DNA from 4 places in the Streptomyces sp. NBC_01750 genome. Region 3 is predicted to be linked to each of the others. Evidence: riboswitches for the same ligand, from Rfam matches in the RefSeq annotation. Region 3 holds a riboswitch; each other region holds the start of a gene.
The links. Region 3 has a riboswitch for cobalamin ahead of OG966_RS09800 (cobalamin biosynthesis protein). Riboswitches for the same ligand answer to the same signal wherever they lie in the genome.

Region 1: linked by a shared signal. The riboswitch ahead of OG966_RS12545 (prenyltransferase/squalene oxidase repeat-containing protein) and the one ahead of OG966_RS09800 (cobalamin biosynthesis protein) in region 3 are both predicted to bind cobalamin.
Region 2: linked by a shared signal. The riboswitch ahead of metE (5-methyltetrahydropteroyltriglutamate--homocysteine S-methyltransferase) and the one ahead of OG966_RS09800 (cobalamin biosynthesis protein) in region 3 are both predicted to bind cobalamin.
Region 4: linked by a shared signal. The riboswitch ahead of OG966_RS27105 (ribonucleoside-diphosphate reductase subunit alpha) and the one ahead of OG966_RS09800 (cobalamin biosynthesis protein) in region 3 are both predicted to bind cobalamin.

Annotation. Positions count from the first base shown of each region.
Region 1 covers NZ_CP109137.1:2,783,214-2,786,125, forward strand. The annotation lists gene OG966_RS12540 (MBL fold metallo-hydrolase) at 37-1,083, shown strand; cobalamin riboswitch at 1,130-1,263, shown strand; gene OG966_RS12545 (prenyltransferase/squalene oxidase repeat-containing protein) at 1,375-2,628, shown strand; gene OG966_RS12550 (SCO2322 family protein) at 2,628-2,912, shown strand, end outside.
Region 2 covers NZ_CP109137.1:900,062-902,973, forward strand. The annotation lists gene metE (5-methyltetrahydropteroyltriglutamate--homocysteine S-methyltransferase) at 1-1,206, opposite strand, end outside; cobalamin riboswitch at 1,367-1,594, opposite strand; gene OG966_RS03970 (FAD-dependent monooxygenase) at 1,685-2,912, opposite strand, start outside.
Region 3 covers NZ_CP109137.1:2,161,756-2,164,667, forward strand. The annotation lists gene OG966_RS09790 (inorganic phosphate transporter) at 1-1,001, shown strand, start outside; gene OG966_RS09795 (hypothetical protein) at 1,014-1,235, shown strand; cobalamin riboswitch at 1,425-1,563, shown strand; gene OG966_RS09800 (cobalamin biosynthesis protein) at 1,671-2,636, shown strand; gene OG966_RS09805 (cobyric acid synthase) at 2,633-2,912, shown strand, end outside.
Region 4 covers NZ_CP109137.1:5,935,206-5,938,117, reverse strand. The annotation lists gene mctP (monocarboxylate uptake permease MctP) at 1-1,129, shown strand, start outside; cobalamin riboswitch at 1,374-1,499, shown strand; gene OG966_RS27105 (ribonucleoside-diphosphate reductase subunit alpha) at 1,642-2,912, shown strand, end outside.

The sequences.
Region 1 (2,912 bases), 620 kb from region 3:
ACGATGGCCGTGCCGCCCAGGAGAGACGAGAGCCTCATGACCCAGGTGACCGACCACGGCGGGGGCGTCTGGTCCATCGAGGTGCCCATCCCGGACAACCCGCTCGGTCACACGCTGGTCCACCTGCTCGACACCGGCCGCGGGCCCGTACTCATCGACACGGGCTGGGACGACCCGGCCTCCTGGGACACCCTCGTCGCGGGTCTCGGCTCGATCGATGTCGCGGTCGGTGACATCCACGGCGTCGTCATCACCCACCACCACCCCGACCACCACGGACTGTCCGGACAGGTCCGGGAGGTCTCCGGCGCCTGGATCGCGATGCACGCCGCGGACACTGCGGTCGTACGCCGCACCAGGGAGGCCGCACCGGCCCTCTGGCTCGAGTATCTGGCGGACAAGCTCACCAGGGCCGGCGCCCCCGACGAGCACACCGCGCCGCTGCGCGCCGCCCGCGCCTCGGGCCGGATGCGCACGCTGCCGGGCCTGCGCGGGGCCCTGCCCGACCGGGAGATCGTTCCCGGCGAACTCCTCGACCTGCCGGGCCGCCGGCTGCGCGCCATCTGGACCCCGGGCCACACGCCCGGCCATGTCTGCCTCCACCTGGATGAGGCCCATCCGGCGGGCAGCCCCGGCAATGGACGGCTCTTCTCCGGCGACCATCTGCTGCCCGGGATCACCCCGCACATCGGCCTCTACGAGGATCCGGCCGCCGGCGACACAGCCACCGTCACCGATCCGCTCGGCGACTACCTCGACTCCCTGGAGCGCATCCGCCGCCTCGCACCCGCCGAGGTGCTCCCGGCTCACCAGTACGCCTTCCCCGACGCCGCCTCCCGGGTACGGGAGTTGCTCGCCCACCACGAGGAACGGCTCACCGGTCTGCTCGGGCTGCTCGCCGCGCCGCGCACCGCGTGGCAGGTCGCCGAGCGGATGGAGTGGAACCGGCCCTGGGAGCAGATCCCGTACGGATCACGCAACATCGCGGTCTCGGAGGCGGAGGCGCATCTGCGGCGCCTGGTGAAGCTCGGGCACGCGGAAGTGCTCGCGGGGAGCGGCCCCACGCTGTACGTGGCGGTCTGAGTACGTGGCGGTCCGGCCCGGGGTGGCCACCGGCGTCCGGCCGACGACCGGTCGGTACAGTGAGCGAGTCGTCATCATGACCGTACGGGGGGAAGCCGGTGCAAATCCGGCGCTGACCCGCAACCGTGAACCGCCGTCGCAGGCGGTGAGTCGGAATGCCCCGTACACGGTCGTGACCGGCTCGTGCCACCGGCAGCCGCCGGTGGCCGGCACCGTCGAGGAATACGGAGCCGGAGCCCTGGTACCTCAGCGTGCCTGTGCCCGGCTCCCCCAGGAGAGGCCCAGCCCGCCATGACCACCGTTCGCCGCAGCGCCATATCGCTCGCCGCCTCCGCCGTACTCGGCGTGGCCATTGTCGCGGCCGCCGCACCGGCCGCGACAGCGGCGCCGTCTCCGAAGCCGTCGACCGTGCTGCCGGCCGGTCTGTACGGCACGGGCGACCCGACGTACGACGGTGTCTGGCGGCAGTCGCTGGCGCTGCTCGCACAGGACACGGTGGGCGTCACGCCGGCCGACAAGGCCGTGGACTGGCTGACCGGTCAGCAGTGCGACAACGGCGGCTTCCCCTCGTACCGCGCGGACGCGACCAAGGCGTGCGACGCCAAGCTGCCGCTGGACTCCAACGCCACGGCGGCCGCGGTGCAGGCGCTCGCCGCGCTCGGCGGGCAGGACGCCGCCGTGAAGAAGACGGCCGACTGGCTGAAGTCCGTGCAGAACGCGGACGGCGGCTGGGGCTACAACCCGGGCGGAGCCAGCGACGCCAACTCCACGTCCATCGTGATCGGCGCGCTCGCGGCGGCGGGCGAGAAGCCGGCGGCGGTGAAGTCGAAGGGCGGGAAGACGCCGTACGACGCGCTGCTGGCGTTCGCGAAGCCGTGCGGCGGGAAGGACGGCGGCGCGTTCGTCTTCCAGCTGAAGTCACCCGGCATCGTCGCCGACTCCACGGCGGCGGCCGTGGCCGGCGCGCACGGCAAGGGCCTGGTCGTGACGGCGGGCACGAAGGACGCCAAGGGCACGGTCTGCGAGAAGGCGACGACGGTCGAGGGTGCGGCGCACAACGGCGCGGCGTACCTGGCGACCGCGCTCGCCAGGACCGGGCACCTCGACACGGCGCCGATGCCGGGCGCCACGGACCCGACGGAGAAGCCGGACTTCGGGAACACGGCGGACGCGATCGTCGCGCTGAACGCGCAGGGCCTCGGCGACCAGGCGAAGAAGCCGCTGGAGTGGCTGCGGCAGAACTCGGCGGCCTGGGCGAAGGCGTCCGGCCCGGCGGCGTACGCGCAGCTGATCTTCGCCGCGCATGCGAGTGGCGCGGACCCGAAGAGCTTCGGCGGGACGGACCTGGTGGCGGGGCTCAACGCGACGGGCCCCGCGCCCAAGTCGGCGAAGGGGCAGCCGGCGCAGGCCGCGGACGAGAAGAAGGACGAGAAGAAGGACTCCGGCTCGGGCGTCGGGGTGTGGTGGATCGTGGGCGTGTTCTTCGTCGCCAGTGTCGGCGCCGGAATCCTCATCAGCGGCCGCAAGAAGAACCAGCAGCGGTGATGCGCACCCGAGTCCTCTGTCTCGTCCTCGCGCTCGGCGCCGCGCTCACGGTGCTGGGCGCGGGTCCGGCGCAGGCGGCGGGTTACCGCTACTGGTCGTTCTGGCAGAGCGGCGGCGGGAAGTGGACGTACGCCACCGAGGGACCGGCCACGGCGAGGCCGTCGGACGGCTCGGTGAACGGTTTCCGCTTCTCGGTGAGCGAGGACAGCGGGGACTCGGCGCAGCCACGAAAGGCCCCGGACTTCGACGCGATCTGCGGCGGGACGCCACCGAAGGACGGCATG
Region 2 (2,912 bases), 1.3 Mb from region 3:
GTGGGTGAGGGCGGAGGTGGAACGGGACAACAAATCGGCCCGGTTGGCCGCCAGTTGGGCGGCGATGCTGTGAGAGCCCTCGGTCAGGCCACGGGCCAGAGTGACGACCTCGTGCGTCTTCTGGCGGGCGAAGGCCAGCCAGCGGGCGACCTGGGTGTCCACATCGCGCTCCGCGGTGGCATCGAGGGGCACGTGCAGCAGCGAGCAGGAAGGCGCCACGTCCACCCGGCCGGCCAGGCCGAGCAGGGTGGCGAGTGTGGCCATGGACCTCCCCAGGTCGTTGATCCACACATTGCGGCCGTCGACGACTCCGGCGATCAGCCGCTTGCCGGGCAGACCTCCGGCAGCGGCGAGGTCGTCGAGGTTGGCGGCACCGGCGCCCGTGAAGTCGAGTGCCAGGCCCTCGACCGGCGCCTTGGCCAGCACGGGGAGGGCTTCGCCGAGCCGGTCGAAGTAGGAGGCGACCAGGAGCTTGGGCCGGTCGGTGAGCGCGCCCAGGTCGCGGTAGGCGCGGGCCGCGGCGTTCAGCACGGCCGGCAGCCGGTCCTGGACCAGAGCCGGCTCGTCGAGCTGCACCCATCGCGCTCCCGCGGTCCGCAGGTCGGACAGCACCTCGGCGTACACCGGCAGCAGCCGGCCCAGAAGAGTGAGCGGTTCGAAGTCGGCGGGGACTCCCGGCGCGGGCTTCGCGAGCAGCAGATAGGTGATCGGCCCGACGAGCACCGGGCGTGCCGTATGACCGAGCGCGAGGGCTTCCTTGAGCGCGTCGACCTGCTTGGCCGGGTTGGCCGTGAAGACGGTGCCGGGGCCGAGTTCGGGGACCAGGTAGTGGTAGTTGGTGTTGAACCACTTGGTCATCTCCAGGGGCGCGACATCCTGGGTGCCGCGGGCCATCGCGAAGTAACCGTCGAGCGTGTCGGCCTCGAAGGCCGCGCGGTGACGGTCGGGCACGGCACCGACCATGACGCTGGTGTCCAGGACATGGTCGTAGTACGAGAAGTCGCCGGTGGGTACTTCGTGGATTCCGGCGTCGGCGAGCTGCTGCCAGTTGGCCCGGCGCAGCTGGGTGGCGGTCTCCCGGAGGGCGTCGGCGCCGACGCGGCCCTTCCAGTAGCCCTCGATGGCTTTCTTCAGTTCCCGGTTCGGGCCCTGGCGCGGGTAGCCGTAAACAGTGGCCCGGGCTCCTGCGGCTGCAGATGTGGACACGGAACTCTCCTTCGCGAGTCTCTCGTCGGGCGACCCCGGAACAGGTCGTGGGACGCGAAGGAATGGCAACCGGGGCAGCGGCCGCACACCTGTTGGATGTGCCTGTGCCTGCCCGTACCGCCGCCGACCCGCCCACGAGGTCACCGAGATCTCCGCGCGCGTTCGCGCACGGGCAGTGGCAGGTCTTCGGACTTGCGGGCTCGCCTTCGTTCTCGTTGTACGAAGGCACCTACTGGCCGTCGCTTCCCAGACCCGTTTCCGGGGCCAGTGCGTAAGACGGCGGTCGTTCCCGCTCACCGCTGCGGGGCAGTTCCGGATTCCCACCGGATTCCCTCTTGCGACGCGCCTGTCTGGAGGACAGGGCGAACCAGCTGCGGGTCCAGCCTAGGCTCTGCCCACCTCACACGTAACACCGCGCCCACATATCGGACGGCCAGAAGCTCCGCTCACCTCGCTGGATCTGAGCGGGAGCGCCTGCTCAGCCGGTCCGGAATACGCCGGCGAGGTGAGCGGCCAGTTCTTGGGCAGTCGGCGGGGAGAGCCGGGCGCCCAGGTAGCCGTCCGCGCGCACCACGAATGCCGTCGGATCCTGCACCCCGTAGCGCTGCCGGAACTCGCCGCGGCCGTCGTGGTACACCGGCAGCCGTGTCCCGGCCGGCTCGCCGTCGGCGAGCACCGCGCATGCTTCCACCTTGTCCTGCGACAACTCCCTGGCCACAGTGGCGAGTTCATCGAACGTTTTGCCCGCATCGCCGTTCCCGTACAGCAGCAGCAGGTGCCCGCGGTCCCGCAGCAGGTCGTACAGCCGCAGCGGGTACTCGGTGATCTCCCCGGTGAGGCCGCCGCAGTCCGGGGCCCGGTCGCCGGGCTGGGGGCCGGGCCCGTTGTCGCGGCTGGGGTAAGGGCGCCCCACGATCGGGCTGCCGCGGTAGCCGACGAGCAGCTGCGCCTCGCGCAGCAGCAGCGTCGCCGGGTCGGTCGGGTCGGCCTGGACGCCCTCGGCGGCGTGCCGGACGGTGCGGCCGACGACCTCCTCACCCACCGGCCGGCGCTCGGCGTCGTAGCTCGTGAGCAGCCGCGGATGCGCGGCACCCTGGGCCGCGAGGGCGAGCTTCCAGGCCAGGTTGTACGCGTCCTGGATGCCGGTGTTCATACCCTGCGCGCCCGTCGGCGGATGGATGTGCGCGGCGTCCCCGGCGACGAAGACCCGGCCGTCGCCGTACCGGTCGACCAGTCGGTGGCTGATCCGGAACACCGAGGACCAGCGCATGGCGGAGGCGGTGGTCGGCTGCGGCGCCAGCCGGTCCAGGACCGCCTGGATGTCGGAGAGCGACGGGGTCGGGCCGCCCTCCAGGCCGTGCGCCACCCCGTCCCGTCTCCGGTCGCCGCCCCCGGCCTGGCGGGAGGCCGAGAGCTCGGGCGGCACCAGCATCGACATCCGGTACCTGCGCTCGCCGGGCAGCGGGATACACACCAGCAGGTCGTCGACGGCGCCGTCGGCACCATGGTGCATGGCGCGTACGCCGTACCCGCGCGGCAGGTCCCAGTCGACCTCCACATCGGCGAGCATGTACTCCTCGGGGAAGGCGCCCCCTTCGAAGGTGAGCCCGAGTTCCCTGCGGACGACGCTGTGCGCACCGTCGCAGCCCACCAGGAACCGGGAGCGGACCTCCTCCTCCCCGGAGGGGGTGACCAGCCGACTGGTC
Region 3 (2,912 bases):
TCATCTTCGCGGCGCTCGTCGGCGCCATCCTCTGGAACTTGATGACCTGGCTGATCGGCCTGCCGTCCAGTTCCTCGCACGCCCTCATGGGCGGTCTGGTCGGCGCCACCATCGCCTCGGTCGGCGTCAGCGGCGTCAACGGCGGCACGGTCGTCACCAAGGTGCTGATTCCCGCGATCGCCGCACCGCTGGTCGCCGGCGTCGCGGCGTTCCTCGCCTCCCGGCTGACGTACAAGATCGGCAAGAACGCCGACGCGAAGGCCACCTCGAAGGGTTACCGCTCCGGCCAGATCGCGTCTGCCGGCCTGGTCTCGCTGGCCCACGGCACCAACGACGCTCAGAAGACCATGGGTGTCATCACGCTGGCTCTCGTCGCCGGCGGTGTCCTCTCCCCCGGCTCCAACCCCCCGATGTGGGTCATCCTCTCCGCCGGTCTCGCGATCGCGACGGGCACCTACCTCGGCGGCTGGCGCATCATCCGCACCATGGGCACGGGCCTCACCGACCTCCAGCCGCAGCAGGGCTTCGCCGCCCAGACCAGCGCGGCCAGCGTCATCCTCGCCTCCTCCAACCTCGGCTTCTCGCTGTCGACCACGCACTCCTGCTCCGGCGCCGTGATGGGCGCGGGTCTGGGCCGCAAGGGCGGCGTGGTCCGCTGGTCCACCGCCACCCGGATGTTCGTCGCCTGGGGCCTGACGCTGCCGGCCGCGGGCCTGGTCGCCGCGGGCTCGGAGTTCGTGACCAAGCAGGGCGACTGGGGTGTCGCGGTCGTCGCGGCCTTCCTGATCGGCGCCTGCGCCGCGATCTGGTTCATCTCCCGCCGCCAGGTGGTCGACCACACCAACGTCACCACGCCGGACGCCGAGCCCGCGGGAGTCGTGACCACCGCCATCGCGGCCGTCACCCCGCCGCCGGCCGGCACGCCCGCGCAGGACTTCAAGACCACCATCCCGGCTCCGGCCTCCGCCGACTCCGAGCCGACCCAGCCGGCCACGGTGTAAGGACAGATCAGCATGAGTATCGACTGGGCAGCTCTCGGCTCCGTCTTCGGCGTGAGCCTCGTCGCCACCGTCGCCCTGGTGGGTCTGTTCACCCTGGGCGTCGTGGGCCTGACCAAGCAGGAGTCGGCGGCCGCGCAGGGCGGTTCCGCCGCCCTGGCACGCACCGGCGCGTACGCCTGCTTCGCGCTGTGCGCGGCGGCCGTGGCGTACGGGATCTATCTGATCGTCACCTGACGGCACAGTTCCACCGGGCTTTCGACAGCCGCTTCACAGGCCGGGCCGGGCACCCCTTCGGGTGACCCGGCCCGGCTTTTCCGTCGCGGGCGAAGCGGCAGTACGGCCCGTTTTCGACACCTAGGACGATCCGCTCCCCATGTGTGCCCCAACACACTCTTGCACCGCAGGTCAAAGGCAAGTTGACGGTCGTTCTCGCAGCGTGGTGGACTGCCGAGGCCATCTACGGCGGCAGAAGAGGAAGCCGGTGCAAATCCGGCGCGGTCCCGCCACTGTCACCGGGGAACAATCCCCGGAAGCCAGGAACTCTCACCGCCGATCACGTCGAACCAGGGCGCGGACACCCTGAGTGAGGACATGTCGCCATGCCCGGCTGCGGTTCAGTTCCTGCTGTGAGTACAAGGGTCGTTCGAGGCGAAGCGTCGGCCTGAACCCATGCGTGCCGACCGTGAATTCGTGTACGGCGCCACCGCCGGCCTGGCCGGCGACCTGCTGCTCGGCGACCCCCGCCGAGGCCATCCGGTCGCCGCGTTCGGGCGGGCCGCGGGCGCTGTCGAGCATGTCCTGTGGCGTGACCACCGCGGCTGGGGCGCGCTGCACACCGCCGTGTGCGCCGGTGGCGCCGCGGGTGCCGCCGCGCTTCTCGCGCGCGGTGTACGGGACCGCGGCCGCGCATCCGTCGCGCTGATCGCCGCGGCCACCTGGGCCGTCGTCGGAGGGACCTCGCTGGGCCGGGAGGCACGGGCCATCGGCGGCGCGCTCGCCGCCGGGGACGTGGATGTGGCGCGGGAGCGCCTGCCGCATCTGTGCGGGCGCGATCCGCAGGCGCTGGACGAGCAGCAGATCGCGCGCGCCGTCGTCGAGTCCGTCGCCGAGAACACCTCCGACGCCGTGGTGGGCGCACTGGTCTGGGGCGCTCTCGCGGGCGTGCCCGGTCTGGTGGGGTTCCGTGCCGTCAACACGCTGGACGCGATGGTCGGGCACAAGTCGTCCAGGTACCGGCGGTTCGGCTGGGCCTCGGCGCGGCTCGACGATGTGGCCGGCTGGCCAGGGGCCCGGCTCACCGCGGGTCTCGCGGTACTCGCGGGCGGGAACGCTCGCGGGGCCGTACGGGCCTGGCGGGCCGATGCGAAGAAGCACCCCAGCCCGAACGCGGGCCCGGTGGAGGCCGCGTTCGCGGGTGCGCTCGGCGTACGGCTGGGCGGGACCCTCTCGTACGGCGGCCGGGTCGAGCACCGTCCCGTTCTCAACTCCGGCGGGCGCCCGGTGGAGTTCGGCGACATCGAACGCGCCGTACGGCTCTCGCGCCGCGTCGGCTGGCTGACACTGGCGACCTGCGCGGCGGGCCGCCTCGCGGGTCACGCACTGCGCGCGCGGCGCGCGGGAGAGGGGCGGGGATGAGCGGGCACAGAGGCGGCGGGCTGCTGATCGCGGGGACGACGTCCGACGCGGGCAAGAGCGTCGTCACGGCCGGGATCTGCCGGTGGCTGGTACGGCGGGGAGTGAAGGTCGCGCCCTTCAAGGGGCAGAACATGTCGCTCAATTCGTTCGTGACGCGTGAGGGCGCGGAGATCGGCCGGGCGCAGGCCATGCAGGCGCAGGCCGCACGCGTGGAGCCGAGCGCGCTGATGAACCCGGTGCTGCTCAAGCCCGGCAGCGACCGGTCCAGTCAGGTCG
Region 4 (2,912 bases), 3.8 Mb from region 3:
CTGGTTCGTCAAGGACCTGCCACTGCTGATCGCCTTCGGTGTACTGGCGGCGTACACATACTCGTCCGGTCTGCGGGCGCCGGCACTGATCGCGTTCGTCAAGGATGCGCTGATCTACATCGTCATCGCGGTCGCGATCATCTACATCCCGATAAAGCTCGGCGGCTTCGACGACATCTTCGCGAAGGCGGGCGACGCGTTCGCACAGGTCAACCCGGCGACGGAGAAACCACGAGGCGCGCTGGTACCGGGTGAGGCGGGCCAGTGGGGTTACGCGACACTGGCGCTGGGCTCGGCGCTCGCGCTCTTCATGTATCCGCACTCGATCACCGCCACGCTGTCCTCCCGCAGCCGTGACGTGATCCGCCGCAACACCACGATCCTGCCGCTGTACTCGCTGATGCTGGGTCTGCTGGCATTGCTCGGGTTCATGGCGATCGCGGCCGGAATCAAGGTGCAGAACGGTCAGCTGGCGATCCCGCAGCTGTTCGAGACGATGTTCCCGGACTGGTTCGCCGGTGTGGCGTTCGCGGCGATCGGCATCGGCGCGCTGGTACCGGCGGCCATCATGTCGATCGCGGCGGCGAATCTGTTCACCCGGAACATCTACAAGGACTTCATCAAGCCGGATGCGACACCCGCGCAGGAGATGAAGATCTCCAAGCTGGTCTCGCTGCTGGTGAAGGTGGGCGCGCTGGTCTTCGTCCTGACGATGGACAAGACGGTGGCGATCAACTTCCAGCTCCTCGGCGGCATCTGGATTCTGCAGACCTTCCCGGCGCTGGTCGGCGGCCTCTTCACGCGGTGGTTCCACCGCTGGGCGCTGCTGGCGGGCTGGGCGGTCGGCATGATCTACGGCACGTCGGCGGCATACGGAGTCGCGAGCCCGGCACAGAAGCACTTCGGCGGCTCCTCGGCTGAGATCCCGGGCATCGGCGAGATCGGCTACATCGGCCTCACGGCGTTCATCCTGAACGTGGTGGTGACGGTGGTCATGACGTTCGTCCTGCGTGCACTCAAGGCCCCGGAGGGCGTCGACGAGACCAGCCCGTCGGACTACACGGCGGACGCGGGCGACCCTGACGTCCAGGTGGAACTGCCGCCGGCGACGGCGGGGGTGAGTCACTGACGGTGCGGCCGGCGTGAGGGCCGTCGCGTTTCCCGGGAGGGGACGCGACGGCCCTTTGCTGTGTGGGAGGGGCTGAACCTCCCGCCGCGCCCGGCGGATCAGGCCCCGCCGACGATGGGCGGCGCGGGGTCCGGGGCGGAGTCACGGCCCATCCCCGGGATCGCCTTGCTCACTTACGCGTTGGAGCTGCAGTGCTCCATGACACAACATGTGGGGGGTGCCGCATCAAGCGGCCCCCACATGTATGCTCATGCTCGCTGTCGACGCAGGGGAATCCGGTGCGAATCCGGAACTGTCCCGCAACGGTGTGATGCGGTGCGCTTTGTCGTACCCCGCCAGTCCGAGGACCTGCCGATGGTGCATCCGGCTCGACCGAACCGGGTGCCGAGACGTCCGGGCCTCGCGGTTGGGCCGGTGGACGCCGTACGGTGTGCTGCCCTTCGACGGGTGAGTACGCCCGTACCGGCCTCCCCTCCCCCGCCGGCCCAGAGCCGAGCGAGGGAGAGCACCACGTGACCATCGCGCCAGCCGATCCGGCTTCAGGCATCTCCGAGCAGGTGGCCGACGGCCCCGGGACCGCGCTGCTGCGGACCCTCACGGACCTCACCGCCGATCTGCCCGACACCGACCCCGGACGCGTCGCCGCCGCCGCGCTGCGCGGACGACACGCCGGGTCGGACGCGGCCGAGCTGCGGAGCCTCGCCACCGACGCGGCCGCGGGGCTGATCTCCGAGGATCCTGCCTACTCGCGGCTCGCCGCCCGACTGCTGACCCGTCATATCGCGGACGAAGCAGCGGGACAGGGCGCGGTGGCCTTCTCCGCTTCCGTCGCGGTCGGGCACCGCGAGGGCCTGATCGCGGACCGTACGGCCCGGTTCGTGACGCTGCACGCCGCGCGGCTGGACTCCCTCGTCGACCAGGCCGCCGACGACCGCTTCGGCTACTTCGGTCTGCGCACCCTCTACAGCCGGTATCTGCTTCGGCACCCGATCACCCGTCAGGTCATCGAGACCCCACAGCACTTCATGCTGCGCGTCGCCTGCGGTCTCGCCGAGGACGATTCGGTCCTTGCCCTGGACGAAGTCGCCGCGCTGTACGGCCTGATGAGCCGCCTCGACTACCTCCCTTCCTCGCCCACGCTCTTCAACTCCGGCACCCGCCACCCGCAGATGTCCTCCTGCTATCTGCTGGACTCGCCGCTGGACGAGCTCGACTCGATCTACGACCGCTACCACCAGGTGGCCCGTCTTTCGAAGCACGCGGGGGGCATCGGCCTCTCCTACTCGCGTATCCGCTCGCGCGGTTCGCTGATCCGGGGCACCAACGGCCACTCCAACGGCATCGTCCCGTTCCTCAAGACCCTCGACGCCTCGGTCGCCGCGGTGAACCAGGGCGGCAGGCGCAAGGGCGCCGCCGCCGTCTACCTGGAGACCTGGCACTCCGACATCGAGGAGTTCCTGGAGCTGCGCGACAACACCGGTGAGGACGCCCGGCGTACGCACAATCTGAATCTCGCGCACTGGATCCCGGACGAGTTCATGCGCCGCGTCGAGGCGGACGCCGACTGGTCGCTGTTCTCGCCCGCGGACGTGCCGGAGCTGGTCGACCTGTGGGGCGACGAATTCGACGCGGCGTACCGCAAGGCCGAGGCCGCGGGTCTCGCACAGAAGTCCATGCCGGCCCGTGACCTCTACGGCCGCATGATGCGGACGCTCGCCCAGACCGGCCAGGGCTGGATGACCTTCAAGGACGCCTCCAACCGCACCGCCAACCAGACGGCGGA